4 regions of the Peribacillus sp. B2I2 genome follow, and region 1 is predicted to be linked to each of the others. Evidence: riboswitches for the same ligand, from Rfam matches in the RefSeq annotation. Region 1 holds a riboswitch; each other region holds the start of a gene.
What was found. A riboswitch is a leader RNA that binds a small molecule or an ion and turns the genes downstream of it on or off. The one in region 1 is predicted to bind S-adenosylmethionine.

Region 1 (7,676 bases):
CTAAGAAAAGCTTATGATGCGGGCACGGCTAAGGGCTTGCAATTGAAGGTCGGGAATGTATTTACGGCCGATCAGTTTTATAACGATAATAGTGAATTGGAAAAATGGGCAAAATACCAAATCCTAGCAATAGAAATGGAATCAGCGGCCCTATATACGCTTGCTGCTAAATTTGGACGCCAAGCTTTATCAGTATTAACCATTTCCGATCACATTTTAACCGGTGAGGAAACGACGTCGGATGAGCGCCAGTCAACTTTTAACGAAATGGTTGAAGTGGCATTGGAAGCAGCTATCCAAGACTGATAATTGGATGTTAATGACAGGCGGGTGACCAGGAATAAATGATGCTGTATAATGAAGGGTGGGATACAGGCTCATTTATTCCTTGGTATCCGCATTTTTGTAATGTCTCGCCTTAAGGGGTACCCTAGATTTAACGTTTGCAGGGTTAAAAAAATACATATGATCAGTAAGTTGTTATTTTTGATAACTATTATTTTTCGATTGGCATGAAAACTGATAAAATAGAAAGAAACCGTTTATATCGTCATGAAGAATGAAAGTGGTGAGGCTTCAGTGGAAGAAGAAAATCAACAACAGCCAAAAGAGGCAGGGAAATTCATTAAAATAAAGAAGTTTACGTTCATAATGGGGATTTTCCTAGTCATATTTCTAACTGCAGGGATTACTACAATAGCCTTGACCTTTGGAAATGAAAAAGTAGAGTCAATAGCACCGGATAAACATTCGGAATTTGAAAAGCTGTATTCTACATACGATACGATAAAAGATAACTATTATGAAGAGATTGATCAAGACAAGCTGGTTGACGGGGCAATTAATGGAATGATCAAATCATTGGATGACCCCTACTCTGCCTATATGGATAAGAAGGAAGCATCGAGTTTCCATGAGAGCATCTCTTCATCTTTTGAAGGAATCGGTGCTGAGATTCAGGAACAGGATGGAAAAATCATGGTCGTCTCACCGATAAAAGGGTCCCCAGCCGAAAAAGCGGGTGTAAAACCGAATGACATCATTTTAAGTGTCGACGGTAAAAGCGTTGAAGGACTGAGCTCTTCTGAAGCTGTCCTGAAAATCAGGGGCGAAAAGGGAACGAAAGTGAATTTATCCATCTCAAGAGCTGGTGAATCGGAACCGATTGAACTCACCATTAAACGTGACACAATTCCGATTGAAACAGTGTATGCGGAAATGCTTGATGATGGAGTTGCAAAAATCCAAGTGACCAGTTTTTCCGAACATACAGTTCAAGAGCTGAAAACGGCGCTTGAAGAAATGTCGAAGAAGGATATGAAGGGTCTGGTATTGGATTTGCGTGGAAACCCAGGGGGACTGCTTGACCAAGCAATAGAAATGGCAAGCCTGTTCATACCTAATGGGGAAGTGGTCCTTCAAGTTGAGGAACGAAGCGGGAAAAAAGATGTCTATAAATCGAAGAATGATGGCGAGCTGAAGATCCCGGTAGTCGTGTTGATTGATGATGGAAGTGCCAGCGCTTCTGAAATTGTTGCAGCGGCTGTCAGTGAATCAGCAGATATTCCTTTGATTGGTGTCAAATCATTTGGCAAAGGGACCGTTCAGACTGCCCAAGACTTTGAAGATGGATCCAACTTCAAATACACGGCAGCTAAATGGTTGACGCCTGAAGGCAATTGGATTCATAAAAAAGGGATCAAGCCTGATATTAATGTGAAGCTCCCTGATTATGCCAACCTTCCGTACATTTCGCCTGATAAGGAATTGAAAGCATCGGATTCTTCAAGTGAAGTGAAAGCTGCTGAAGAGATGTTGAAGGAAGCAGGACATGATCCAGGGAAGATAGATGGATTCTTTGATGAAGCAACAAAAAATGCGGTAACAGCATTTCAAAGGGAACAAAAAATTAAAGAAACCGGCACTATAAAAGACGATACTACCGTTAAATTGATGCAGGTCATCCGGGAGAAAATCCTTAAAAACGACACTCAAGTTAAAAAAGCGGTAGAAGTATTAAAGAAAGAAATCAAATAAATGATCAAAAGCCTGCCAACGATAATCGTTGGCAGGCTTTTTTGTCGTTTAATGCATACAATTCCAATATTAGGCAGAAAATATGGGTAAATTTCCGATGAGGTGAGGTAATGAAAGAAAAGGTACTGTTCATATATTTTTTGATCTTGATTCTGGCAGGCTGCACCTATGCTCCTTTACCCAAACAAAATGGAAATGCAGGTACGGAAAAAAAACTAACCGAAGAAGAGAACGAGGAAAGCGTGAAAACATTTCTGTTTATTGGTGTTGATACCAGGGGAGAGGAAAAATCTCGATCAGATGCGATTATACTGGCAAAATACTTTCCTGAGCAGGAGAAACTGAAGCTGGCTTCAATCATGCGTGATAGTTATGTAAAAATCCCTGGGTATAAACCAGGATATAACAAAATAAATGCCGCTTATTATTATGGCGGAAGGGAACTGCTCAAGAAAACGATACAGGAAAACTTTGATGTCAAGGTCGATCATGTGGCAGTAATTGACTTTCAGGGATTTGTGAAGATGGTCGACTTGCTTGCCCCTGAAGGAGTAGCGGTGGATGTGGATCAAGAAATTATTGATGATATGAGCATTCAAGCAAGCATTGGCAAAAATGTTTTACATGGTGAGGAAATATTGAAATATGTCCGTTTTAGACATGATGATGAAAGTGATTTTGGAAGGGTTGAACGTCAACAAGAAGTAATGGTTCAATTAAAAACAGCGTTTATAAATCAAATCTCAACCTTCGAAGGGATGGCAGCGCTTCCTAGTATAATAGAACAAGGGCTCTCGTATTTGGATACAGATATTGGGATGAAAACGATAATGGAAATGGGTCCAAAAGCCGTCTTCCATACACCGGAAACCGTTGAAACCTTAAGGATTCCAGTGGAAGGAAGTTTTAGAGATGAAATATATCCCCAGTCTGGAGCCGTTTTGGAAATGGACTACACTAAAAATAAGAAAGCACTTCAGGAGTTCTTTTCAAAATAATAAGAATGTCTAATATCATTTGTTATCGAAAACACGGGATTTAATTAATGAATAGATTCGAATCACTTAGATTATTGCATAATAGACCTCGAAAGAATAATCATAATTGATCTTCATTAAAAAACGAGACGGATACGAAATCCTTCTCGTTTTTTTATCACCAATAAAACTTGGATCATTTAACGAAATCAGGAATGTTTTTGATGAAATCCGGTGTTATGATGCCGTTTTCTGTAATGATGCCTGTAATTAGATGATTCGGTGTAACATCAAAGGCTGGATTGAAAGTCTTCACGTTTTCCGGGGCAATCCTTACACCTTGAATGAAAGTGATTTCCGCTTCATGCCGTTCTTCGATCGGGATGGATGTGCCGGATTGGATAGAGAGGTCGAAGGTGCTTGATGGAGCCGCCACATAAAAAGGGATACCAAAGTGCTTGGCTAATATGGCTAATCCCAATGTCCCGATTTTATTGGCTGTATCTCCATTAGCCGCAATCCTGTCGGCCCCGACTATAATTCCATTTATTCGTTTCTGGTGAATCGTATGGGCGGCCATATTATCAGAAATTAAGGTGACGTCAACCCCCGCTTGCATCAATTCCCAAGCCGTCAAACGCGCCCCTTGCAGGACAGGCCTGGTTTCACAAGCGTACACTTTTAGCGGAAAGTCCCTTTCTTTAGCCAGGTGGAAGGGAGCCAGGGCTGTTCCATAACGGGCTGTGGCAATCCCTCCAGCGTTGCAATGCGTTAGGATGGAATCTCCTTTAGCGAATAAGGATAAACCATGTTCCCCGATTTTCCTGCACATTTCTTCATCTTCAGCAAAGATGGCTTGGGCCTCCGATACAAGTGCTTCCTTGGCAGTTGAAATGCTTTGCGCTGCTTTCAACGTATTCTCCATCCTCCTTAACGCCCAAAAAAGGTTGACTGCAGTTGGCCGTGAAGAAGCGAGTTTTTCAATATGCCTCGTTACATTTTTCTTGAATTCCCCTAATTCAGCGGTTGTTTCCTGTTTGGCACCAAGTGCAACACCAAATGCTGCCGTCAGTCCAATTGCTGGGGCACCACGAACTTTTAATGTCAATATGCTGTCATATACATCATCAACAGAATGAAGTTCAATAAATTCAGTTATGGAAGGAAGTGCTTGTTGATTTAATAATGTAATATGGGTATCATCCCATTGTACCGAATATGGTAAGGGTGCTAGTGTAGTCATGTGCAGGTCTCCTTTTATAGGGTTGAATAAGATGGCAGTGTACGTTGCTTCAACGCTTCAATGACAGCTGGAACATCCAATTCTTCCCGTTTTTTAATTAAAAATGCACCAATTTCCAATGTTGCCGTTTTGGCAGCGATCCTTGTATCTTTATTTTCAATGACGTTTAAATCGGCAACATGGGAAAGGCCAATGGTTCGCCGAATCAGTTCACAGCCGGCAAAACCGAATGCATCTTTTTTGAATTTTGTCAGTAAATAAGGCAGATAACCTTTCACATTGCGGAATGGGCTTTTATTTTGGCCTTCCCATAATTCGGTATAAGTTTCTTCAAAGGCATTCCAAAATTCATGAAGGTGTGAGAAAATCTCTTCCTTTCCAGCGCCATTTCGTGTAATTGCCTGAAAGAGAAGGTTGGCGGTGTATTGACCAAGGTCAAAACCAACGGGCCCATAAAAAGCGAATTCCGGATCAATAACCTTTGTTTCAGTTTCACTTGCAAAAATACTTCCAGTATGTAAATCTCCATGAAGCAAGGCTTCCTGCTCGGTTTCAAAGCTTTGTTTCAGCTTAGCGACCTCAAGTATCACTTCTTGATCATTCCAAATATTTTTGGCGGCTTCAGTCAATTCCAGCTCGAAATCTCCCGGGAGTTCCTCAAAAAATGGATCCGTGAAAATAAAGACCTCAGTGATTTTGCAGAGTTCCGGATTCGTGAAATGTCGGGCCACTTCCTTTTTCGCGGATGGTTCTAAATGATAATCTGATGTATAAAATGCCGTCTTCGCTACATATTCACCAATATGCTGTGAAAGCAATGGATATTGATCGCCATCGATCAAGCCTTTTCTAACGATTTTCAAGTGCGATAAATCTTCCATGACTGTAATGGCAAGCTGTTCATCCGAATAATAGACTTGCGGTACGAATTCGGGGCAATAGCTTCTGAAATGAATCAGTGCATTCGCTTCAATGGCTGCCCTTTTCAATGTCAGTGGCCAGCTTTCACCAAGTACCTTGGCATAAGGGACCGCTTGTTTGATTATTATTCCTTTGTTTGTGACTGTGTCTGTAATATGAAAAACATAATTTAAATTTCCATCGCCGATTTCTTTACAGTTTAAACTTGCATCCGCATTGACCAACCCAAGTTTTTTTGCAAGGGTTATAGCTGTTTCGTTTGTCAATCTCTTAAAATTTGAATGGTTTTGAGTCATTCTTTTTCCCTCCAGATTCAAAATAAGAATAAAAAAGCCTCTTTCATATAGAAAGAGGCAGAAGTTTTGGCTTCGGACCTCTTATCTTCCAGAAAATGAATTCTGGTGGAATTAGCACCGTGCTCTGTGGATTTTATAATCCGGCGGTGAATCCGCCCCATTTCACAATGGTATTACAGTCGGTTGCTGGGCTTCATAGGGCCTTTATCCCTCAGCCTGCTCTTGATAAGAGTATATGTTTTCTGAAATTTTAATCTTCGGGAAAATAATATCAACTTTTTAAATAGTTTGTCAATGGGGAAATTAATAATAATCCGGCCGACTATCTTCGAATACGGGTATTTTGTTCATGGCCAAAGCCCAGACTCGATCACTGGAGAGCCTTATTGATTAGCCGTGCCATCGAGAACCAATCATATGTTGTAGCCGTTAACCGTTCAGGTTCGGATGTCAATAATATTCCTTGATTATTGATCCATGGGGGAATATCATTGGTGAATCCGGAGAAGCAAACGAACTCTTGACAGGCACCTTGGACTTCAATAAAGTTACGGAAGCACGGAACTTCGGCGCCTTGAACGGTATGGGCTTGGGCTCGCTGCCATTCAGGAAAACGGATGTCATAACAAATGAATCCAGCACATATTTTTTCATCAAGAGTAAATTAACCATCTTTTTCACCTGGCTGCAGGAAATGATGTTCATCCATTAACTGAAATAAGTGAAGCTTATCATATTGTTTAATGAGATTTCCATGCTTATTGATGATGATCATGTTGTTATAGATGCCCTTGCTTGCTTTTTTGGCAACGGAACCCCCAATTATGTGAAACTGGTGTTTCTTTGCCTGATCTTTTAAACATTCAATCGTTTTTTCTGCTTCTTCATCAGCAATCTCATTTAACCTGGTCAAGTCGTATCCTGTTGACCAAAGCTCTGGTAAAATAACGATATCGGGTTTTGACATTGCTGCTTTTCCCAACCATTGTTCTGCAACCTGAAAATTGATATCTGGTTGCCCGAAGGCAATATCCATTTGAATGCAGGCAATCTTCCACTTCATCGTTTAAAACCCCACATGTAAAAAATGCTTTACAAGACTATGATAAACATATATCATTTGTGACTAGAATTTCAAGAAATTTCAGAGAAGGTGTATAAATGTTGCAATTCGAAAAATCCAGACAACTTCAAAAACTGCCCAAGCAATTTTTTGCCTCTCTAGTCGCAAAAGTCAATGCGATTACGGCGCAGGGTCATGATGTCATTAATTTAGGCCAGGGAAATCCTGATCAACCGACGCCTGAACATATCGTGAAAAGTTTGCAGGTTGCCGCTGAAAAAACCATTAATCATAAATATTCGCCGTTTCGGGGACATCAATATTTAAAAGATGCTGCTGCCGTCTTTTATGAACGTGAATATGGTGTCAAGCTGGATCCGAATAGTGAAGTGGCGATTCTCTTCGGGGGAAAGGCAGGTCTTGTCGAACTGCCGCAGTGTTTATTGAATCCAGGTGATACGATCCTTGTTCCAGACCCCGGCTATCCGGATTATCTTTCCGGTGTCGTTTTAGCACAGGCAAAGACCGAACTGATGCCCTTGACAGAAGAAAATGATTTTCTTCCGAAATACAATGACATACATAAAGAAGTGCTAGATAAAGCCAAAATGATGTTTTTGAACTATCCGAATAATCCCACAGGTGCTTCTGCAACTGAAAGTTTCTTTGATGAAACCGTCTCCTTTGCAAAAGAGCATTCGATTTGCGTGGTCCACGATTTCGCTTATGGGGCGATAGGATTCGACGGAAAAAAACCGATAAGCTTTCTCCAGGCAGAAGGAGCGAAGGATGTAGGGATAGAAATTTACACACTATCGAAAACATTCAATATGGCAGGGTGGAGAGTCGGTTTTGCAGTGGGGAATAAAAGTGTCATAGAAGCTCTTGAACTATTGCAAGACCATCTTTATGTTAGTCTCTTTCCAGCGATACAGGAAGCAGCGGCAAGCGCGTTACTGGACTCGCAGAGCTGTGTAGAGGAGTTAGTGAAGATGTATGAGGGACGCAGGAATGTTTTCATTGAGGGATTGAGGGCAATCGGCTGGGATGTCAAAGCTCCTAAAGCATCATTCTTTGCCTGGCTCAAGGTACCAAAAGGTTTTACGTCCGAGAGTTTTGCAGACTATCTATTAACGCAT
Region 2 (7,676 bases), 110 kb from region 1:
ACGAAATCAAATTGCTATTTTCCTGAAACATTTATGAGGGACAGAACCGTTTGACATAAAGCAGGGTCTTATAGTTATAAAGTGGACTTATTGCACTATCTCCTGATAGTTGGAATTTAACTTACTTGGAAAATTAAGATATGGTAGGCTTGATAGATTCTTTAAGAACATGAACTCCCTTAACTTTTGTTAGGATAAGTTGTCCTCGTTATTGAAGTTCGCACTTCCATGACTAAAATGATCGCTATTTTTTTATGACAAGATAATATGTGTACAAATAGATTATACTACTAACTGGTCTGGGCTCTGTAATAAACCAATGTCCCAAGAAAGTAAGTTGGAGGTTTTTTATCATTTAATAGAAGAAAGTCGTCTTATCATAGATCCTCCATTATTTTTATCCTGTTTTCCACTCTTCTTACAAAAAAAATTTAACAGAATTTTTTGTAATTCTTCCGTTTTCCCTCGATTTTTTCGCTTATTTACATTTAATCACTCCTACTTTCCCTCTTTATTATTTGCAATGACAGAAAAAACCATAGCAAAGCTCATGGTTTTTTCCCAATCTCATATATGGAAATTAATGAAATCTTTAAAAGAAAATACGAAGCTGAATGGTGGAACCATCATCATGAAGTGGAACATACGTTATTATTCATGTGCTGTTTTTCGGAAAGCGAAATTTTATAAGCCTTAAAAGAATGGGAAATTGCTTAAGCAAACAATAAAATTGCAATACCTTGCTAGTACTATCTTATGAGCATATTTAAAAAATGACTAAACTATATACTGCTTCCCAATAAATTAAGGCATCTCGTCTTCTTTTTCCCGATTTTTAAAAGCTTCATGTGTGACAATATCCTCTATCTGTTCATATTGTCGACTGTGTTCTTTCTCTTCGCTTATTCTATTATTAGGTAAATTCCCTGGATGTCCTTTTTCTTTGTGATTAAAATTTTTACCACGACTCATATTCATTCTCTCCTTTCTATTCTTGTTTGTTTAGTTTTCCCAAGCGTAAAAAAAATATGATTTAATTTCCCTTTTTACTGATCGTGAATCATTTTGTCAATAAGGAACTTTCATTCTAGGTTGACTCACATCTCATTGCTTCTTGCTTTAATGAAGGCTGTTTTACATTGTTGCCTTAAGCAGTTTGGCTAAAAAAGTAAAGGTGAATCTGAACCTGCGCAAAATCGGATACATTACTCTCTAAATCCCGAGAGATAGCACCTAATATTTCCAAATCCCTCCTTTCTCGTTCAATATTCGTCTAATTGTACATCATGATCCAAGCAATCAAGCGGCAAGATCTGCAACCACCGTTAAGTAGGCGCAATTCGGTCAAGGGCATACATGAAACGAATCACTTATTTCAGAAGCCCCTTGAAACAATAAGCAATTCTCCCTTTCCTTTCAATAACTCAAATCTGAATAAAGAGACAAAAAGAACAGGAACCGCCTGATTAAGACGATTCCTGTTCTTTTTATTTTTGACAAGACGAGAGGGAGGGTTTCCCCACTTCTTACATAGCTTATAAAAACAGTTTGAAATCCAGAAAAAAGGCTATGAGGATACCACCTCGGATGGTCGCCACTTTCTTGAAATCTCTTCAATATGATGAGGTGCCGTTCTGCAGCAACCTCCAATCAAACGTGCCCCTGCATGGTGCCATTCTTCGGATTTCAGGTCGAACTTGTTACAAGATTCTTGACCATGCCATGTTTTGGTATCCGGATTATAAGTTTCACCAGAATTCGGATAAACAATAATTGGTTTTTTCGTGTTTGCACTCAACACATTGATAGCTTCCGTGACAACTGATACTGGTGCACAGTTAATGCCAATCGCTGCAATTTGCTCATTTTCCTCAAACAACCTCGTACACTCCTCCAGCAATGTACCGTCACTTATCGCTTTCTCATTTTTCAAGGAAAAGGATAGCCAAGCATACACTTCTGGATAATCTTTCAATAATGAATCCAATACTTTTGCTTCTTGAAGGGATGGAATCGTTTCAAATGCTAAGAGATCAGCACCTGCTTCAATCAAAGCTGATATTCTTGGGCGATGAAATTCTACTAAGGTTTCATCTGAAACACCATAGTTTCCTACATATTCTGAACCATCTGCAAGGTAGGCCCCATAAGGTCCAACTGATGCAGCAACCAATGGCTTGGGTCTATTTGTTTGCGTTTCATCCTTCCAATAATCATCCCTTGCTTTCCTTGCGAGTAACACCGTTTTCCGAATTAACTCCATGGCCTCTTTTTCTTGTATCCCACGCAGGGAGAAACCTTCAACGGTGGCTTGGTAGCTTGCAGTTATCGCACAGTCCGCTCCAGCACGAAAATAAGCAGAGTGAACCTTATAAATCACTTCTGGATTTTCAAGTAATACTCGTGCAGACCACAGGGGATCGTCCAAATCACATCCATACCGCTCAAGCTCTGTAGCTAGAGCTCCGTCCAGAATCATGACTGAATGATCTCGTAAAATAGCGTCAATTGGGTTTATTTTATTCTTCATGATTTTACTCCTCTTTTCTTTGAAGATTGTGTAATATAATAAGTTCCATAGCAAAACAAAATAAATGGAATACCACAATAAAGTGCTATCCGTTGTGTAGGGTCAAAGGCAATTCCTATACAAGAAGCAAGACAGAGCATGAAAGAAACGATTGGTACGAACGGATATAATGGTGTACGATAAGCCAAATCATTTACTGAATTTCCTTCTTTTATAAAACGTCTTCGGAATAGGAACTGTGAAGCGCTAATACTCATCCAAACTACAACCACCGCTAGACCCGAAATGGATACAAGGACGATATACACCGTATCCGGTGCAATAATACTCGAAAACAAGGCTAAACCACCACCCAACATACTGAAAATGACTGCATTTATCGGAACACCTCTTTTTGTTAATTTTGCAAATATAGGTGATATCGTTTTCTTATCTGCAAGGGACCAAAGCATTCTGGAAGAGGCATATAGACCTGAGTTTGCAGCAGACAAAATGGCAGTTAAAATAACAAAGTTCATGATATCCGCTGCATATGGCACTCCAATTCGTTCAAGTACTGCAACAAAGGGGCTCTCTAATACACTTGCATCCGAAACAGGCAATAATGCGGATAATACAACGATGGTTCCTACAAAAAAGATGATCAATCTCCATAATGTCATGCGGATTGCCTTTGGTATCGTTTTTTCTGGATTCACAGTTTCTCCAGCTGCAATTCCGATTAATTCAGTTCCAGAAAATGCGAAATTCACCGCAAGCATCGTCATTATAATGGCAAAAGCACCATTCGGAAATAAACCTGCACTTGTAAAATTGGAAAATAGCGGTGCTGATTGTGAGTTAGTCATTGGAATAAAACCTACCATTGTCGCTGCTCCCAAAATAATAAATATCACAATCGCAATTACCTTTATAGACGCAAACCAAAATTCGGATTCAGCGAAAAACTTAACGGTCCAAGCATTTAATGCCAAAACCAATATGGCAAATAGAGCACTCCATATCCAGACATTGATTGATGGAAACCATCGCTGCATCAACAATCCTGCAGCCGTGAATTCCGAACCTAGTGCAACAGTCCAGGTTAGCCAATATAACCAGGCTACTGTAAACCCTGTCCCTGGTCCGATGTATTTGGCTGCGTAGCTATGAAACGCACCTGTCTCGGGCATATGTACTGCCAGTTCACCTAGACATAGCATGACTAGATAAACCACTAATGCTCCAATCAGATACGAAAGGATGGTGCCAAACGGGCCAGCCTGCTGAATCGTATAACCCGAACTTAAGAACAAACCTGTTCCAATCACCCCGCCAAGCGATAGCATGATTAAATGCCGTGTTTTCATTTCCCTTTGAAATTCTTGTTTCCTTTTGTTCTCCATTCATACTCTCCTTTATCCTGCATCCAGAAAAAACGAAAACGCACTCTAAAAAGAGTGCGCTACTGACAAATAAAAACGAAACGTACGGTCTTATCTATCAAGGTTTCACCCCCTGGAATTAGCACAGTGTCTTAGCGGACCTGTTGCTGAGGTTTCATAGGGCCAGTCCCTCCACCTCTCTGGATAAGAAATTAATTTTTTATAACTTTATCAATCTATGAAAAAATTGTCAAGTTTTGTTTTGGAATATAAAGAATTCCCTTTACATTCAGACGATTTTGTCACCTCCGGCATGATTGCTTGTTTTGGTACAGTCGCTCACCGTATTAGAATTGCAGATAATGCTAACCGGGAATAATTTTGATATAAAAAAATGACGACATCTTAAAAGATGACGCCTTTTTTTCTTTCTTATCACTTAAGGTCGTTCCATTTCAAATAATTCCCCTAGTTTTGTATAAGTATGACCCGCTAATCTTGCTACAGGTTTAAGCCCATTCTGGTCAATTCGGCCATTATGGTAAATATCTTGCTCTATATGATAGCAGACTATTTTCCCTATCAATAAATCACAACCAGGTTTATCTAGGGAACCTCCCAATGGAATCGCATGCTCTAATCTACATTCAAAGCGTACCTTCGCTTCTTGCAATCCTGGTACGGATACCTTATCACTAACAGCCGTCGTGAAATTGGTCAGGCCCAATTCACTTTCATCCGATGGGAGTTCCTTGGCCGTTCGATTTGCATCAGCAACATTGTTTTCATCAGTGATATGAACAACGAATTCCCCTGATTGAATTGCATTTCGGGCAGTGTCCTTTGAAACTCCTTCTTTCCGTTGAACAGAAATGGAAATCATCGGAGGATTGGAACTGACTATGTTAAAAAAGCTGAACGGCGCTATATTGATGGTACCGGTTTCGGATTGTGTCGTAACCAGAGCTATGGGTCTCGGTATAATGCTTCCAGTCAAAAACTTATAATTTTCCCGTTCAGTCAGACTTTCAGGATTTACTGAAATCATCTTCATTCCCTCTTTCATTCTTATATAAAGTTCTTATGAAACCATGAACCTGCTGCCTCGACCTCTGAACGTGTTAACTGATGACCGTAATTTTCCCAGTGAACTTCCACCGAAGCACCAGCTTGCAATAAAAGTTGATTAAGTTCATCCGTTTCTTCTGCCGGGCAAATCGGATCGTTTTTACCTGCAGCAATAAATACAGGTATTTCTGAGAGTGACGGCATAGCAATCCCGCGTCTAGGCACCATTGGATGATGAAGAATCGCTCCTTGTAGTGCCCCTTCGAAATGGAACATCAAACTTGCCGCTATATTTGCACCATTAGAATAACCTAATGCTACCACTCTGTCACGGTCGAAGTCATATTGTCCGGACGCTAGTTCCAAGAAGTCATTAAGCTCATTCGTACGGAAAATCAAATCTTCTTCATCAAAAACCCCTTCAGCTAACCGGCGGAAAAAACGAGGCATTCCGTTTTCAAGTACATTTCCCCGTACGCTCAATACGGATGAACCCGGTGAAACCATTTCCGATAATGGCAAGAGATCTGTTTCCGTTCCTCCAGTACCATGTAAAAGCAAAAGTAACGGAGCTTCTGGATTACTTCCTTTTTGAAAAATATGCTTCATCATTTATCCTCCTCTAGTACTCTCGGCACTGCCGGCAGTAACGTTTTCTCCATGATTCCCCTTTTTTCTTCCAGCCATGGCGGCAGCATCAATTTACTACCCATCGTTTCCTTCGTCTCATCATGAGCAAAGCCAGGTGGATCTGTGGCAACTTCAAAGAGTATGCCTCCATCTTCCCGGAAATAAATGGCATCGAAGTATTGACGGTCTGTAAATGGGGTCACGCCATAGCCATTGTTACTGATATGTTCTCTCCATTCTTTATGATCTTCATTATCGCTTGCACGCCATGCCAGATGATGGACAGTTCCTACTCCGATTTTCCCATTTGGCAAAACGTTTTTTTTAACATCTATTAAATTTCCGATGTCCGATGTGGATTTGAAGCGGATGAAATCGTCCTCTTCCCCGATCTTTTGAAGGCCCATCACTTCCTCTAATATTTCCATCGTTTTGATCGGTTTTGACGTAAATAATACAGCACCGCCGAATCCCTTGACCGCCTTATCAGCTGGTACACCGCCGAATGACCACTCGCTATTTTTACCTTCTTTACGCTCAACCAGTTCAAGTTGTAAACCATGTGGGTCTTGGAATTTCAGATATTCCTCACCGAAACGTGATGACTTTTCAAAGTCTATATTAAATTTACCCAAACGCATTTCCCAGAAGCCCATTGAACCTTCCGGAATGGCATATGTCGTAATCCCCACTTGTCCAGAGCCAATTGTCCCTCGGTATGCCCCAGGCCAAGGAAAGAAAGTGATGATAGTACCCGGTGAACCTGATTCATCTCCGAAATATAAGTGATAGGTGCCTGGATCATCAAAATTAACGGTTTTCTTCACCATACGCATTCCTAATACTCCAGCATAAAAATCCACATTCTCTTGAGGATTGCCTACAATTGCGGTTATATGATGTATTCCTGCATTTTGCTTTCGCATGCCGATTACTTCCTTTCCCTTTGATTAATTTGTTGATTTAGTATTCAGGGGTTTTAAATTCGATTCAATATCTTTTCTTTTCGATTCTAAAAATGGTGGCAGTGCGAGGTTCTCACCTAGGTGCTCCTCTGCTTCATCCACTGCAAAACCAGGTCCATCAGTCGCTAGTTCAAATAATATGCCATTCGGCTCCCTAAAATATAGTGAACGAAAATAAAAGCGGTCCACATATCCCGAGTTCACGAATTTCGATTCACTAATTTTCTCTATCCATTTTCTCAGTTCTACTTCATTATCCACCCGGAAGGCAACATGGTGTACTCCGCCTCTCCCCAATCGTTCTCGGGGAATGTCATTCCTTTCTTCGACATGGACTTCCGCTCCTGTTCCTCCCTCACCTGTCTCGTAAACGACAATCGGATTTTGCCCCCTAATTGAGGATGGGTATGTGCCTGATTTCCTGAACCCCAATACTTCGGTAAGAACGCTTTGCGTTTGTTCAATATTGGGTACAGTAAGTTTAACTGGTCCTAATCCTATTATGGAAAACTCTTGCGGTACCGGGCTTCCATCCCATGGTAACCCTCCTTGAACGCCTTTATTATCCTGATCGGAAACAAGAAGAAGCCTTTGCCCTTCAGGATCTTTAAAAGAAAGAACCTTCCTTTGAAAACGGGTTGATATTTCATCATGATCAACCTTGGATTCCACAAACCGTTTTTTCCAATATTCGAGTGCTTCATCATCCCTCACCCGTAAAGAAATTTCTGAAATACTATTGTTTCCTTCATGAGTGCGGGCAGCATTGGGAATTTCAAAAAACGTCAGTTCCGTTCCCGGTGAACCAATTTGGTCTCCATAAAATAAGTGATACACCCGAATATCATCTTGATTCACCGTTTTTTTGATTAATCGCATCCCTAATACTTTCGTGTAGAATTCAAAGTTGTTTCCCGCTCTAGCTGTAATCGCCGAAACATGATGTAATCCTTTTAATTCCATCCGTACCACTCCTATCTTTATAAATCTCCCCTTAAGGAGATGAATTATCCGCCAATAATATCTCGAATTCGAGGTATCTAATCTGTTATACACAACACTTTTAATAAAAATATCTTGAATTAAAGATAAACGACATTTATATATTTGTCAACCATT
Region 3 (7,676 bases), 1.8 Mb from region 1:
AATGAAGCATTACGGGGTTACAGCGGAAGAAGTACCGCTAATGACCTTGAATCTGTATCTAGATTTCATTAACCTTTTCATTAACATCTTACGTTTCTTTGGTATATTGGCAAGCGATGACTAAAAAGCGCGTATGATCAAACCAACAAGGTATCTTAAGAAATGACGCTTGGACTGATCCGAGCGTCTCAGTTTGTAAACAAAAAGGTTTCGGAATGGTCTCATTCCAAAACCTTTTTTGATTTTTTATTGGATTTGAAGCAGTTATAGAGAATAGTGACCTCTCCTAGGTCATTATTCAGGACATTTCTGACCCTCGCCAAGTCCAGTTGGCCATCTTCTTTACATTCTCATGGCAAAGTAAGCATCGCCTGCACCGACAATTTTCAAATCCCCCTTTAAGTAGTCCAACGCATAACGTGCCTTTCTTTTGCCTTTACGTTTCGCATAAATATGTTTTCCTTACATTCTTGCAAAATATGGCGTGTGACCACTTTCTAGTGGTCTTTAATTTCTGTACACTCTGAAAAAAATGAACAATTCGCACAAATGGATTGGATGATTTGTACTCACAATAGCCCTCTTTATTTGTTGTTGTGTACTTTAAAATCTCGTCCGATGAGCAGAGATAACAATACACATAGTCATGTTTATGGAAGAACCCTTCTTTTGTTCGAGGACGTGTATAGGATAAAGCTGGTGTGATTTCTTTGCCAAAAAGGTAGTTTATAAAGGCTGGTGTTTTGTAAGCTGCATCTGCGGCAACAGCTTCTAGTTTTCAACTTTTTCAATAAGCTCTAAGATATGACTAACATGCATATTTCCGGATGTTACTCTCGTCCTGCAACACAAATCCATTGCGGTTTGCTGCCGCATGGAACGAATAGGCAAACTGTTTTGTTCGTTCAACTTTCACATAGTGGCCACTTTCAGGATCAGTTGAACTTTCTTTAATCACCTTGGTTTATTCCTTGATAAATTTAACTGGTGGAAATGGCTCATAACTGGATCAATACTTGGGCCTCTGAATACATATCATTCACCAAGTCATACATTCGATGGCACCAGTTGATCTAAAGTAATCATTTCAAGTTGATCTCGCTGAATAGAATCATGTTTATTAAGTCTCCTTAACACCTCGAGTTTTATCCTTCTATTTTAGAACAAAAAAGACTGTAGGCAAAAAGAGTTCTATCTTTCTGTTAAAACAAAGTTGATTGGAACGGAATGTTCGAGGCTCCTGCGGGGAAAGCGAGTGCCTGGAGAGGAAATCACATGTGACAAACTCAATTATTATCTAATTTGTCTACAGTCTGAGGCGCTTGGACTTATTCAAGCGCCCAAGTGTCTTTTCACGTATTTGCCCATACACCGTTATTTCCTGTAAAAAGATAATTCAGGGATGTATTCAAAAATGGATTCTATTTTTCAGAACCATGCCAATGAATAAAAGACCAAATCACGAATTTGGTCTCAATGCTTCATTAATAAGTAAGAACTGCTTAAGGCTTTCGTATCTTATTTATATAATCCTGGATTTGATTGATCAGTCCATGGCAGTTTCACACCGAAGGTACTTGCAATGAATTGTGTATCTTCTCTTCTTTTTTTCCTTATTTGGGCCCGTTGTTTTGCCGATTCATTTAAATTCATTTCCATCTCTGTTTCAGGAACCAAACGTGGAACCGGTATTGGTTTACCTTCTTCATTAATGGCAACAAAGGTCAAAAAGGAAATGACGCATAAATTCCGATCTCCTGTAACTAAATCCTCTGCAATCACCTTTACGATGATTTCCATTGATGTTCTGCCCGTATAGGTCACGAAGCTTTCCAGGCAAACTGCATTTCCTTCGTGAATAGGGTGCAGGAAATCGACAGAATCGGTTGATGCCGTAACGACGTTGCTTCGAGCATGACGCATGGCGGATATAGCCGCTACATCATCAATGTATGCCATTAATTTGCCTCCGAACATCGTACCAATGTTATTTGTATCCGGCGGGAGGACAAGGCTTGTTTTTATGACCAAAGAATCCCGGCAATGTTTTATTTCTTCCATGGTGACTGCACTCCTTTAAGTCTGATTTCTCACTAGTCCACTTTATCGAATTATTACCTGTAAATCAATTCACATGCTTATTTTCCTGCTTTTAGTCAAAATTATTCGGTTAAAATAAAGCGTCCCACTCTCACTGCCCTTTTGGCTGCTTGCCTTGTTGCAGCTCACGCAGGCTCAAACCAAATGTCATTTGTAAATGAGGATAATCCTTAAACCCTGTCCAATCCCCGCCCCAATCAAAACCTAACCCTTTAGCGATGGTTACGACTTCCATCCAATCCGACTTTCCATTATCGTTGCCGTCATAACCCATATCCCAAATGGCCTCACCTTGTTTGTTTAGGAGGGCAAAATCTATCGCCAAACCGAAATTATGAAGAGACTCCCCACCTTTTGCATTCGTTACGATGTTCCCCGTGCTTAAACGGCCTTTTTCATAGAGTTCATTTTGCTCGGCTAAAGAACGGAACCCTGCCGTAATGATTACCGGGATGCCTTTGTCATTGGCCAATTGAATAAGCTCGTCTTTTTTGTCGGCGACGATCGGATTCAGCTCGTCTGTCAGTTTGATTTCATCTAAATCAGGCGGAAGCATATACTTGAACAAGAGCCCCAACAACAATCCGAAAAAGCCCAATATCAGACATGTCCTTACCCAAGTGGCTTTCACTGAAAAACCCTTCCTTTACTATAACTGTCTGAAAGTCAAAAACTCAACCAAAGACGGATGAGTTTTTTTCTTCTATTATAACTTTGATTTTAATTCTTCTATTTGCATTAAATGCCGTTTTTCATGGAGTCCCACGAACGGGACCCATTGCTTCAAGCTTAATTCTTTAAACAAAGGGTGGGGAAAAGACTTTTGTTCCAGATCATTTTCTTTTGCATGATCAACGACTCTTATAAAAGCTTTGCGAGATTCGGACAACTTATCCTTAACCTCATTCAAAGTTTGGAATGATTCTGACGGAATGACAAATGGCGGGGCCTGAACCTTCACTTCACGATTTAATGTAAGCTCGATCGGTTTATTAACAGCCGGAGTGCTATCGTCGCTTTTCAATTTATCGGCAATACTCTTTGTTATGGCCCGTTCCATTAAATATAAATGATCCAACACCTGAATGATGCTCCATCGTCCTGCTTCAGGATGCGCGTTCAGCTGTTCATCCGATAGTCCGTTGACCGCATTTAAAAGTTCTTCCCTGATTTTTTCATTATCATTCATCCTTAGCATCTCCTCTTATAAGCCTGGCTAATCTCCTATAATTATTCCATGACCTATATGAATGTGTAAAATAATAATACTTTTTGACAGAAACGAACCAATTAAAAGTTGTCTATTTTTTGAACAGCTCTATGATAGTCATAAAGGTAAAATTCACCTAATATAAAGGACTATCAAAATTCATCAAGGGTATTCTAAATAGGAGTGATCGCCATCATTGGAGGATACTCCATTCAGCCACAAAAGCAGATACAAGCACCCCAGATCTTTGCAGTTCTCTTCCCAACTAAAGGCCATATCAAATTCCTAGCGACTTATGCATTTTTGCTTTCATTTGAAATCATAACTTTCCAGAACCCGATTCGTAATGAGTTGATACCCTTTTTCATTCGGATGTATCTTATCACTGAAATACTCTGTTTTCTTTTTATTTTCAAAAAGATCATTTGTAGGAATGAATACCATCCTATCATCCTTTTCCGCTATTCCCTTTATTGCTTGGTTATAATCTAGAATGTGTTTTTCAAGTTTTTCATTGTCTTTAATTGGGTTATATAGCCCTACTACCAGTATATCCGCTTTATCGTTTGCCTTTATCAGTGTTGATATAATCTTATCCAGATGGTTGATATACTCCCGTTTACCATCATCGATTTTTCGGTCACTTATTTTCTCCAAGTTCCCGCCGTTACTATTGATCAAGTCATTCGTTCCAATATAAACGATGAAAGTATCGGCTTTATCAAGTTTCGTTTTAATGCGGTAATCGTCAAGCTGCTTCATTACCCCATCCGTTTCCTGACCTTTTATACCGTAATTCCAAAAACTCACTTTTTGTTCCGATTCCGGATTATTCAATTCATCCTCCAGACCGTCTACATATCCTTCCCCGTCCTTATCCCCTTTTCCATAGGTTAACGAATCTCCAAAAGCCATCACCCTTTGTACATCTTTCGCTTCCGAGGCTTGAAATTTATATGCAGCGAAACAAATTATTAGTACAATAATTAATAAACCTGCTATTTTTTTCATTTGCTTCTCCTTTTGTCTATTTACTATGAAGTATTTAATCTTTTAAATACCCAAAAATCTGTAGTCCTAACATATAAAATGAATTGTCAGATAAAGAGCAAAGAGTGTATGATAGTATAAAACTTTCAATGGATTGGGTTTCATTCACCGTCCCTTAATAAAAAAGCGGCGATACCCTTTATTCTGGAGATAGAAAATAGATAGGAGTTTAAATCATGGAAGAGCACATAGAGTTTAGAGAGGCAGAACTATCGGACTTACCCAGGATCGTTGAAATATATAATTCGACAATTGCTTCAAGAATGGTCACGGCTGATACGGAACCTATATCCGTACAATCGAGGGTTAAATGGTTTGAGGAACATGATTCAGAAAGTCGACCGCTATTTATAATTACTATAGAAGGGGAAACTGCTGGATGGATGAGCTTTCAATCGTTCTATGGGAGGCCGGCCTATAATTCCACGGCTGAAATCAGCATTTATATTGATGATTATTTCCGGGGAAAAGGAATCGGACAAATTTCGATTCAAAAGGCAATTGAAGTGAGCCCAAAATTAGGGGTGAAGACTCTATTAGGTTTCATTTTTGCCCACAATGCCCCAAGCCTGAAGCTCTTTTCCAAATTCGGGTTTGAAAAATGGGCACATTTACCTCAAGTTGCCGAGCTGGATGGCATTGAACGGGATTTGATCATTCTTGGTAAACGTGTCGATATTTAAATATATTTATTTAAAAGCTATTGCCTTGTGTAGTAGCTTTTTTCTCTGATTAAAAGAGGACGAAATGGTGAATTTAAAAATACCTATATACTTTCTGGAGGGAAAAATATTCAGATTCTCTTTTATTTGTCAACGCATTTAACAGCGCATCCAATTCTTGACTTGCTTGAACAGTTAGAAGACTTGTAAAACCATAAATTGCTGCCAATTTGATCATTTCCTCTCTCTTTTCTTCTACTTTTTCTATAGTTACCTTCCGGCAAATCATATAAACACCTCCTAATTTTTCAATATTTTTACACTTTCATCATAATGAAACTCGTAGTTAAAATCAACTATTTTACAGAAATTAAATGTGTTATTTCATAGGTTAAATGTGACAAAAAGCCTATTTCAGTCTCTAATTATGTATATTTTGTGACATCCACTATATAAACTTAAATAAAAAAAGCATCCACAAGTGTGATACATTGCGAATGCTTACTTCATATCCCTATCCCAAGAACCCAAAATATAGTCTATCGCTTACTATGTCATCCATTCCGAAGGAGACTCGTTATTAGGTCTATTTATAACAATCTTATATTCATCTTCAAGTACTTTTAACGGGGCATCGTAAAGGTGCCTTTCATCAGAGGTTTTGTATACTCCATTGGCCAATAACTCTTCAATAAGCTTTGCCTTCCTCTGTTCAATCCTCTTAAATAATTCCGCCATGTAAATGGCTCCTTTCCTAGTCATCATAGAGCCTGCTTCTAGTTGAGCTAAACTGTATTAACTGGTTTGATTTTCACCAAATTATATATACCTTTTTTATTATGTCACTAAACGTTATACCGCAAAAATAAAAGCCTCTTCTAATTCAAGAAGAGGCTGACAGTGTCCGTACGGCTCTTCTTATCTTCCAAGCATATGCTTGTTGGATTTAGCACAGTTCCCAAAATGGGTCTGCTGCCGAGGTTTCTTTGGGCCAAGTCCCTCCACCTCTCTGGATAAGAATTCAATATATAATTGATGTAGACATGATTTTATCTCAATAATCATCAAATGTCAATTACCTGGATCTCCCTTTTTTTCCGTGCCATAAAGGATTACCTCTTTCAAATACGGGTTGCATTTTCTTGTCTTTCTGATATGATGTCAGTAATTACATACAATTCACACCACTAGGGGAGTCTTTTTTAAGACTGAGATGGAATTAGTTCCGGACCCTTTGAACCTGAACCGGCTCATACCGGCGGAGGGAAGTGGATGATATCGTCCATTTACAGACTTTATCCATCTACCCCGTTCCGTATTCAGGAGCGGGTTTTTTTTATTGGGTGTAAACAAGGGGATCCATTTTAAAGGAGGATGAACAATGGAGAATACTAAATTAGAAACATTCAGTGATAGACTTCATGGACGGGCAAAAGAGATTTGGAAAAGGAACCATTCACATCCCTTTGTCCAGGCAATTGGAAACGGCACACTTCCTGAAAAGAAATTTGCCTATTACCTGAAGCAGGACTATATCTATCTCATGGATTATTCCAAGCTCTTTGCTTTAGGTGTCATCAAAGCTCATAATATCGAAACCATGGCAAAGTTTGCGAGTATTTTAAATGAAACCCTTCAAGTTGAAATGGATATCCATCGGCATTATGCTGCGGAATTCGGAATCAGCTCCAAGGAATTGGAAGATACAGAACCCACACCAACCACTCTAGCCTATACGGGTTACATGCTAAATGCAGCTCAGCATGGCACTTTGGCAGACCTGATAGCATGTCTCCTGCCATGTGCTTGGGATTATTATGAGATCGGTTTGCTATTGAAAGAACAAAATGGTGATGCATTGGAAAACAATCGCTACTCTGATTGGATAAGGTCATATTCATCTCCTGAATTCGGTGAAGCACACAAGTGGCTGATTGCTTTGTTGGAAGAATTAACAGAAGGCATGCCCGAAAAGGAACTACTTAGATTAGAAAAGCACTTTTTGGTGACTTCCCGATATGAATATTTATTCTGGGATATGGTTCAAAATGAGCAGGATTGGCCACTGTAGGTCGTTGATATGATGATGAATCCAATCAAGAAATTGACATTGACCGCCATGATTACGGCTATAACGACTTTAACCAGTTCATTTATTTTCATCCCTGCCGGATTTGCGAAAGTCTTTCCTATTCAACATCTGGCAAATGTCCTGACAGCCGTATTATTAGGACCTGCTTATGCGGTAACACAAGCTTTTTTAGTTTCCATCATTAGAAACATGTCTGGTACCGGTTCAATTTTCGCCTTTCCTGGCAGCATGATCGGTGCACTTTTGGCTGCCGTCGTATATCGAAAAACACAAAGCTTAAAATTCGCTTGTTTAGGGGAAGTGATCGGGACCGGGATTTTCGGGTCCCTAGCCTGTTATCCACTTGCAATCCTCCTATTGGGAGAAAAAGCTGCTCTTTTTGGTTTTTTACCAGCTTTTATGCTTAGTTCATTCGCAGGTGCGATTTTAGCTTTCATATTACTTAAAATACTTCTAAAAAATAATTATATGAAGGGGTTTTTTTATGAAAACAGCATTAACCATCGCAGGCTCTGATTCAGGGGGCGGTGCTGGAATACAAGCGGATTTAAAAACATTTTCT
Region 4 (7,676 bases), 2.0 Mb from region 1:
TGGAATAAAAGTTGGAAGTATTGTTAATTTTAGGAAAGGGTTTTGCATATGCTTTATGGAATATCGTTTAAGAGGAGGCGATTGTATGAACATTTTAATATTGGGTGGTACACGGTTTATAGGCCGGTATTTAGTTAAAGCTGCGATTGAGAAAGGGCATGATGTCACACTTTTTAATCGTGGAAGCAACCCTGATGTTTTTGGCGAAATCGAACAATTAAGAGGGGACCGCGACGGGGATCTGGAAATGTTGAAGGAAAGACATTGGGATGCAGTCATTGACACATCGGGTTTTATCCCTCGAACTGTAGAGAAATCTTGCAGATTACTGAATCAGGTTAAACATTATACATATATTTCAAGCTGCTCAGTTTATAAGGATCCTAGCAAACCAGGCATTGATGAAAATGGAGCGGTTCATATACTAAATGATGCAAAAGTAGAAGAAATCACCCGTGGGACGGCTGGACCGATATACGGGGAATATTATGGTCCGCTAAAATCATTGAGCGAAAAAGCAGCTGAAAAAGAACTGCCGGGGAAAGTCTTGTCAATTCGTGCTGGCCAAATAGTAGGTCCTTATGATTACACTGACCGTTTGCCATACTGGCTTAAGAGAATAGCGGAAGGGGGAGAAGTTTTATCCCCGGGACGCCCTGGCCGTCCAATCCAATTTATCGATGCAAGGGACTTAGCTCAATGGATCATCCAAATGATAGAAAAAAGTATGACAGGTGCATATAACGCCGTGGGACCGGATTACACTCTAACTATGGGTCGTTTACTTGAAGACTGTAAAAAGGTGACAAGAAGCAATGCTGCCTTTACATGGGTATCTGAAAAGTTCTTGATGGACAATAAAGTCGAGCCGTGGGGAGAGATGCCTTTATGGATACCGGAAGAGTTCCCTTTTCCAGGAGCCAAGGAACCTTTGAATGGATTTTTGGCTTTTGATAACAATAAAGCCATCAATAATGGACTAACATTCCGTCCGCTTTCTGAAACACTCGAAGATATTTGGGATTGGGAAAAGAATCGACCAGAGTCAGCTGATAGAAAAGCTGGTATCCACAGACAACATGAAAGTGATCTCCTTCGATTATGGAAACAGACAGTCTGATGAAAACTTCTTTTATTAGACTGAAGGATTGGCACCACATTTTGTTTAATAATAGGTACATAGAGAAAAGGGTGATTTGAAACAAGCAATGTTATGATTTGATTCCTTAATGTATTAAAAAACGATGGGGAAAAACCCCATCGTTTTTTCAGTCCATGGATGTGCTTGCGTGAGTTGTGAGGACTTCAAGGTTTTCCATGGCTGCTGTCACTTTTTCCCGGTTAATATCAGGGAAAAGAAGATGGATGCCTTCCCCTTCTTTGACAGAGTGGGCTGCAATCTCTTGAAGTTCCGCCCTATGTTCAACCGTCAGACCAATATCAAACAATGTCATAGGCATTTTAAGCACCTGGTAGAATGGAATTAATTGTTTGATTTCTGAGAATTTCCCTTCCAACATAAGCTGGACTAAAATGCCATATGCCACTTTTTCCCCGTGAAGTAAATGATGCGTTTGCGTGATGGAAGTCATGCCATTATGAATGGAGTGGGCACCGGCAATGCGCAGGTACTGGTCACCAAAGCCGCCAACTAGACCACTGGTGATGATGTTCGTTTCAATTACACGTTTTAGTGAGTCTGTCCATTTGCCCTTTTCCAAATCCGCTAGGGCTTCCTCGCCATATGTCAATAAAACTTCCTGACATTGCCTTGCGGCCATATGTGCCAATTCAATACAAACGGACTTTGTGGCAAGTTTTTCGACCAATGCATTGCCCTCATACCATTTCGCCAATGTATCGCCGATTCCTGCCCGTAAAAAGCCAATAGGCGAATCCAATAGAATTCCCGGTTCGATAAATAACATCCAAGCGCTTTTTTCATGAATATCATAGCGGACATAGGAACCATTATCATCATAAATGACACTTAACGGTGTCCAGGCAGCGCAGGTGGAAGCTAGGGTTGGAATGAGGATGATTTCCTTTTGAAGCGAGTTTCCGGCCGATTTGGCGAGGTCGAGCAGCTTACCGCCTCCAATGCCGATTAATGCATCCACACCTTGTTCAAGAGCTGACTTCTTGACGCGTTCAATTTCCGGGTCACTGCATTCCCCGTCGTATGTGAAAAAGATCGTCTCAATATTTTCGAAAGAAGGAAAAAATGGTTCTGCAACTTTCCATGATTTTCTTCCATGAATAACGAGCACTTTACGAATGTTCGCTTTACTCAGTTTTGCTTCCAGTGTTTCAAGGACATTAGCTTTACAGGCATAATAGGCTGGGCCGCTGCGGACTTCCAGTAGGGTATTCATATTCGTTCTCCTTAATGTAAAGGCCTGTTTCCCTGAAAAGGGAAAGCAGGCCTCGATTATTTGATCATTTCATCCAATCTGGTTTTCCGAATCCGGCAAAATTGCTATCGATCACTTTTTCAAACTGGGCGGATTCCACTACTGATTTAATATCTTTGGCAAATTGAGCGTCTACATCTTTTGTATTCACTGCAACAACGTTTCGATACATATCTGGCATCTTTTCTAAAACAAGGGCATCCTGGAGGTCCATTTTCGCTGCGAGAGCGAAATTACCAGGGACAGCTGATAGGTCAACACTGTCTGTTGCGCGGGGCAATTGAGCGGATTCCAATGGCTTGAATTGGATGTTTTTTGGATTTTCCGTTACATCCTTTTCAGAAATTTTTAAAGGGTCTACATCTGGGTCAACCTCGATCAATTTTTCATCAACCAGCACTTTAAGTGCACGTGCAAGGTTAACCGGATCATTGGGCAATGCAAGGGATGTACCGTCTTTAATTTCTTTCAACGATTTATATTTGTTCGAGTATATGCCCATTGGTGCTGTTGGAACTATGATAAGGTCGGAAAGCGTTAGATCATTTTCTTTAGCGAAGTTATCCATGTACACTTTATGCTGGAATAGGTTGGCGTCGATCGAGTTGTTGCCAAGCGACTTATTCGGCTGGATATAGTCGGTGAACTCTACGATCTCTATTTTGTAACCGAGATCTTCCAGACCTGGCTGGATTGCTTCTTTAACCATATCGGCGTATGGCCCGGTAGTCGCCCCGATCTTCAATTCTTTTTTGTCTTCAGTTTTTGGGGATGCATCATCGCTTCCGCAAGCTGCCAAGCCAAGGGCAAGTGCACAGACTGATAATAACGAAGCTATCTTCTTCATTTGAAATTCCTCCTGAAATATATGTATTGAATCATTGAAAAAATGACTGATTCTATCGTTTGTTAACTAAGTATGAGGCTTTGTCACCAACCATTTGAATGATTTGTACAAGGCAGATCAACACGACGATCGTCGTGATCATGACCGTGTTGTCATAACGGTAATAGCCGTACCTGATGGCCAGGTCACCAATTCCCCCTCCGCCGATTGTCCCTGCCATTGCTGAGTAACCGATCAGTGAAATGGTCGTTAATGTCAGCCCCTGAATGATTCCCGGTTTTGCCTCCGGAAGAAGTACATCCTTGATGATCATCCATGGAGTGGCCCCCACGGCAATTGCAGCTTCAATCACTCCTTTGTCTATTTCACGTAATGCCGATTCCACGATCCTTGCAAAAAAAGGTATCGCGGATACGGACAGGGAAACAGAAGCCGCTCTTGGCCCTATCGTCGATCCAGTAAGCAGTTCCGTTAAAGGAAGGAGGGCGACCAAGAGAATGATGAACGGGATTGAACGGACAATATTGACTGCGAAACCGAGTGATCGATTCACGACGCTATTTTCAAAGAATAAATTCCTAGTTGTCGTAAACAGCAATACTCCAAGTGGTAAACCTATCAGAAGGGCTACCGCAAGGGAAACGCCGACCATATAAATTGTTTCAAGAAAGGCTTTATTAAGATCAGGTAAAATATTGACGATGGAATCAAGAAATGACATGTTTTAACACCTCCACAGAATTGGAACGATTTTTTATATATTCCAATGCCGAATGAATTTCAGCGGCCTCACCGATTAACTCAATGATCAAGATGCCTAAAGGGACATCCTGAATATACTCAATTTTACCGTGCAGGATATTCCCCTTTACTGAATGGGATTGGAGAGCGTCGGAGAGAATCGATTCACCGGCGGTTTGCCCTTCGAATTGAATTTTAATAATCGTTCCTTTACTTTCTTCAATCAAATGTGAGGGAAGTTCGAAATCCAATACACTGCTGATGAATTGCTTCGTTAATTCCTGCTTTGGCTGTGAAAATATTTCATAAACGGAACCTTCTTCAATTACCCGCCCATCTTGCATGACGGCGACTCGGTGGCATAGTTCTTTGACCACTTCCATTTCATGTGTAATCAACACGATGGTGATCCCGAGCTCCCTGCTTATCTTTTTTAATAACTGTAAAATCGCTTTTGTTGTTGTTGGATCAAGGGCTGAAGTCGCTTCATCACATAACAGTACGGTGGGGTCATTTGCTAAGGCCCGGGCTATGCCGACCCGTTGCTTCTGTCCACCGCTAAGCTGTGCCGGATAGACATCTTTTTTATCACTGAGACCTACGATTTCCAGCAATTCCAATACACGTAACCTGATGGCGTCCTTCGATTGATGCGCGGCCTTTAAGGCGAAAGCGACATTTTCATAAACGGTTTTTGAACTGACCAAGGAAAAGTGTTGAAATATCATTCCGATTTTTTGACGTTGTTTACGAAGCTCTTTACTTGATAAAGAGGTTAAATCAATGCCGTCAATGATGATATTTCCAGCTGTCGGACGTTCAAGCAAATTCAAGCAGCGGAGTAATGAGCTTTTTCCAGCTCCGCTGTAGCCGACAATTCCATACACTTCGCCTTTTTGAATGGTTAAAGATACGTTATCCACTCCGATAACTCGGTTTTTCTTCGTGATGTATTCCTTTCGGACTGAACGGATTTCAATCATGATCCTTCCCCCTTAAACATAAAAAACTGCCTCTATCATTCAGAAAGAGGCAGCGAAATTATATCTCGTCTTATCTTTCAGAATGCAAACATTCTGCAGGAAGTGGCACCGTTCCCGAAGGGCGGTTGCCGGACATCACAGGGCCTGATCCCTCCGTCACTCTTGATAAGTAAATTATTATTTTAGAATATTTCAAGTTTTATAATATAATCTATAATATTTGTAAAATTCCACAATGTCAATCGTTTCTGTGATTTGGTGATAGTTTTTTTTCGATAATGTTCCGTGCGGTTCATTAAAACCATTCCAGTCAAAAGGGCTCTGAGTCAATAATCCGTCTTTTACATCCAGATATTCCATTATTTCCTTGTCAAAAGGGTAAAGAGATAATACATTTATTATAATAAAGTGAAAAAGGGAGAAAAAACTATTTTTGTACAATGATGGGGTGGAAATGCATGATAGAGATTAAGACGGTAAATGATGTGGTTTGTGTGCACGGGACTCCTGGCGGGATCAAGTCGGGGATGAGTGTCTATGTTTTTTTAACGGATGGGCTATTGATAGATACTGGCGCACAGATTTTATTGGAAGGACTTATTCCATTCTATGAGTCCGCAGACTTCGATGCAGTTGCCCTTACGCACTATCATGAGGACCATACGGGAGGCGCTGCCTGGATAAAGGAACATAAAAAGGTTCCGATATTCATTCATCCGATGTCGGTTGATGCTTGTGCGAAGGATGCTGAATATCCTGAATATCGTAAAATGTTTTGGGGAAAAAGAGACGCCTTTAAGGCTGAGCCGCTAGGCAAGGCCATTCATTCCCGCACCCAAACGTGGGAGCCGATTTTTACCCCTGGTCATGCGAAGGACCATATGGTGTATTTGAATCACAGCACTGGCATGCTCTTTTCAGGAGACCTTTTCGTAACACCAAAAACAAAGCTTATCTTACGGGAAGAGTCTGTCCCGATCATCATCGATTCCATAAAAAAATTACTCCGATATGACTTTGGGGAAGTGTTTTGCTGCCATGCTGGGCATGTGCCAGACGGAAAGGAAATGTTTCGAAAAAAACTCGAATATTTGGAAAACCTCCAAGGTGAAATTTTACGCTTACATGATCAAGGGCATACAGTCCATGAAATCCAGCAAGTCGTTTTACCGAATCGCTATCCCCTTATCGAGATATCTGGACATGAATGGGATTCAGAGCATATCATAACTTCGATATTAAACGAAAATGTTTTGAATGATAGGGAGAATGGAACTATTTGAATATTAACAATAGATATTGAAAGGACGAGCTCTGATATTACTGCTTTTAGCATAATACCAAATGCCTGCGGGGGATAGAATGCGGGAATTGGAAAAGGCAAGCAGACAGCATGTTGTAATATTTAGTTTGCACTCAAACAACTTCCATCCGGGAAGTTGTTTTTTATGGAGGGGGTGCTTTACATAAAAAAACATTTGATAGTGGGGAATATAGTGGAGCTCCCCAAAAAGGGAGCCCACGAGTGTTTATTTATTGATATTGGGATCTGTTTCATCATAAAAATCATGTGCTTCCTCGATGTTCTGAAGGTTAGCGACTTCATACACATTTCCGCCTGCCATTCCTTCATTGATTATTCGATCGATATCGAGGAAAACGGAATCCTTGCCATCATATTCGGTATCCTTCAAAAATGTCATTTTTTCTTTATCCAAAATAAATCCCTCCTAGCCTTTTCTTTAGTTTAGGCAAAGGAGGGATTTTTATTCCGTTCAGGGGGTTAATGAATGAAAAAGGGGAAAGGGCTCATTCATATACATGGTAGACCATTAAGTCATGGATCATGCTTTTGAGTTGGGTTTCATCTGTTTCGGAAGGTGGGTTGGCTGTCCATTCGATGGAACCATCTTTATGGTATAAGGCTTTGATTGCCTCCTTTTTGAAATAAAATGAAATTTTCCATCCTGGCAGATTCTTATGCAGTGGTGCCCACTGAAAATGGGTGATCATATGTATAACCTCCATATATGCTGTCTTTCATATCATTATAATGTAAAACGGCAGCTGGAGGTGTCATTTTATTGTCAGGTTGGAAAAAGTCAATTCAATGAAAAGATTTTTTAAATGCAAAAGCCGGTTAGCTTCAATTTCCTCTTCATCGAACTGCATGGGTTTTGAGTTCACTTCGTATATGAAGAGCGAACCCGATTCATCTTCCCCTACATCAATGGAAAATTCTCCGAGAAACCCGATTTTTTTCGAAAGAGTCTCACCGCATTTTTGGGCGATATTCGCTAATTTTTGATTCAAGCTTCTTGATTGCAGGTCTTGATAAGGAAAAAGCTTACCCCCTCGGGGAGTGTGGGTGGTGATTTCCTGAGTTTGTGACATCCTTACTGCTTTGCCGGTCACTTTATAAAAACCTTTTTCATAATGGACGAGAATTCGGTAATCGTAACGATGACCAAAAATTTTTTTCGGTATGATCGCCTCTTGAGCAAGGTAGCTTCTTTTTAATAAATCCCTTTTTTTTGTTTCCCAGAATGAAGTGAAATCCGGAAAGGACTCACTATGCTTTAGGCTATTGAACAAAAGTGTCTCATCAGGATTTTTGATGATGGTATAAATGCCCTTCCCTTGGCTTCCTTTGCATGGTTTAAGGTAAATATGTCTGTGGGTTTCGAGGAA

Region 2: another riboswitch for S-adenosylmethionine. It lies ahead of mmuP (S-methylmethionine permease); the one in region 1 lies ahead of mtnK (S-methyl-5-thioribose kinase).
Region 3: another riboswitch for S-adenosylmethionine. It lies ahead of ABIE66_RS07070 (Fur-regulated basic protein FbpA); the one in region 1 lies ahead of mtnK (S-methyl-5-thioribose kinase).
Region 4: another riboswitch for S-adenosylmethionine. It lies ahead of ABIE66_RS05815 (methionine ABC transporter ATP-binding protein); the one in region 1 lies ahead of mtnK (S-methyl-5-thioribose kinase).

What each region holds. Positions count from the first base shown of each region.
Region 1 covers NZ_JBGCCB010000001.1:3,185,297-3,192,972, reverse strand. Annotated here, with positions in the region: gene deoD (purine-nucleoside phosphorylase) at 1-306, shown strand, start outside; gene ABIE66_RS15710 (lmo1851 family serine protease) at 553-2,037, shown strand; gene ABIE66_RS15705 (LCP family protein) at 2,148-3,035, shown strand; gene mtnA (S-methyl-5-thioribose-1-phosphate isomerase) at 3,211-4,257, opposite strand; gene mtnK (S-methyl-5-thioribose kinase) at 4,272-5,474, opposite strand; SAM riboswitch class I at 5,553-5,706, opposite strand; gene ABIE66_RS15690 (hypothetical protein) at 5,938-6,186, shown strand; gene ABIE66_RS15685 (nitrilase-related carbon-nitrogen hydrolase) at 6,139-6,537, opposite strand; gene ABIE66_RS15680 (pyridoxal phosphate-dependent aminotransferase) at 6,636-7,676, shown strand, end outside.
Region 2 covers NZ_JBGCCB010000001.1:3,074,768-3,082,443, forward strand. Annotated here, with positions in the region: gene ABIE66_RS15110 (hypothetical protein) at 805-972, opposite strand; gene mmuM (homocysteine S-methyltransferase) at 1,568-2,530, opposite strand; gene mmuP (S-methylmethionine permease) at 2,527-3,915, opposite strand; SAM riboswitch class I at 4,003-4,105, opposite strand; gene ABIE66_RS15125 (hypothetical protein) at 4,133-4,273, shown strand; gene ABIE66_RS15130 (flavin reductase family protein) at 4,334-4,942, opposite strand; gene ABIE66_RS15135 (alpha/beta hydrolase) at 4,963-5,571, opposite strand; gene ABIE66_RS15140 (ring-cleaving dioxygenase) at 5,571-6,518, opposite strand; gene ABIE66_RS15145 (ring-cleaving dioxygenase) at 6,543-7,520, opposite strand.
Region 3 covers NZ_JBGCCB010000001.1:1,387,673-1,395,348, reverse strand. Annotated here, with positions in the region: gene ABIE66_RS07110 (Bax inhibitor-1/YccA family protein) at 1-124, shown strand, start outside; partial or broken gene ABIE66_RS07105 (transposase) at 299-1,000, opposite strand; gene ABIE66_RS07100 (acyl-CoA thioesterase) at 1,519-2,061, opposite strand; gene ABIE66_RS07095 (M15 family metallopeptidase) at 2,192-2,731, opposite strand; gene ABIE66_RS07090 (DinB family protein) at 2,807-3,289, opposite strand; gene ABIE66_RS07085 (DUF459 domain-containing protein) at 3,620-4,321, opposite strand; gene ABIE66_RS07080 (GNAT family N-acetyltransferase) at 4,537-5,043, shown strand; gene ABIE66_RS07075 (aspartyl-phosphate phosphatase Spo0E family protein) at 5,117-5,311, opposite strand; gene ABIE66_RS07070 (Fur-regulated basic protein FbpA) at 5,572-5,760, opposite strand; SAM riboswitch class I at 5,938-6,042, opposite strand; TPP riboswitch at 6,202-6,306, shown strand; gene tenA (thiaminase II) at 6,404-7,093, shown strand; gene thiW (energy coupling factor transporter S component ThiW) at 7,109-7,630, shown strand; gene thiD (bifunctional hydroxymethylpyrimidine kinase/phosphomethylpyrimidine kinase) at 7,599-7,676, shown strand, end outside.
Region 4 covers NZ_JBGCCB010000001.1:1,149,643-1,157,318, forward strand. Annotated here, with positions in the region: gene ABIE66_RS05795 (NAD-dependent epimerase/dehydratase family protein) at 86-1,120, shown strand; gene ABIE66_RS05800 (iron-containing alcohol dehydrogenase family protein) at 1,269-2,375, opposite strand; gene ABIE66_RS05805 (MetQ/NlpA family ABC transporter substrate-binding protein) at 2,440-3,261, opposite strand; gene ABIE66_RS05810 (methionine ABC transporter permease) at 3,314-3,982, opposite strand; gene ABIE66_RS05815 (methionine ABC transporter ATP-binding protein) at 3,969-4,985, opposite strand; SAM riboswitch class I at 5,053-5,157, opposite strand; gene ABIE66_RS05820 (MBL fold metallo-hydrolase) at 5,444-6,268, shown strand; gene ABIE66_RS05825 (hypothetical protein) at 6,515-6,703, opposite strand; gene ABIE66_RS05830 (YheE family protein) at 6,795-6,998, opposite strand; gene ABIE66_RS05835 (YheC/YheD family protein) at 7,062-7,676, opposite strand, start outside.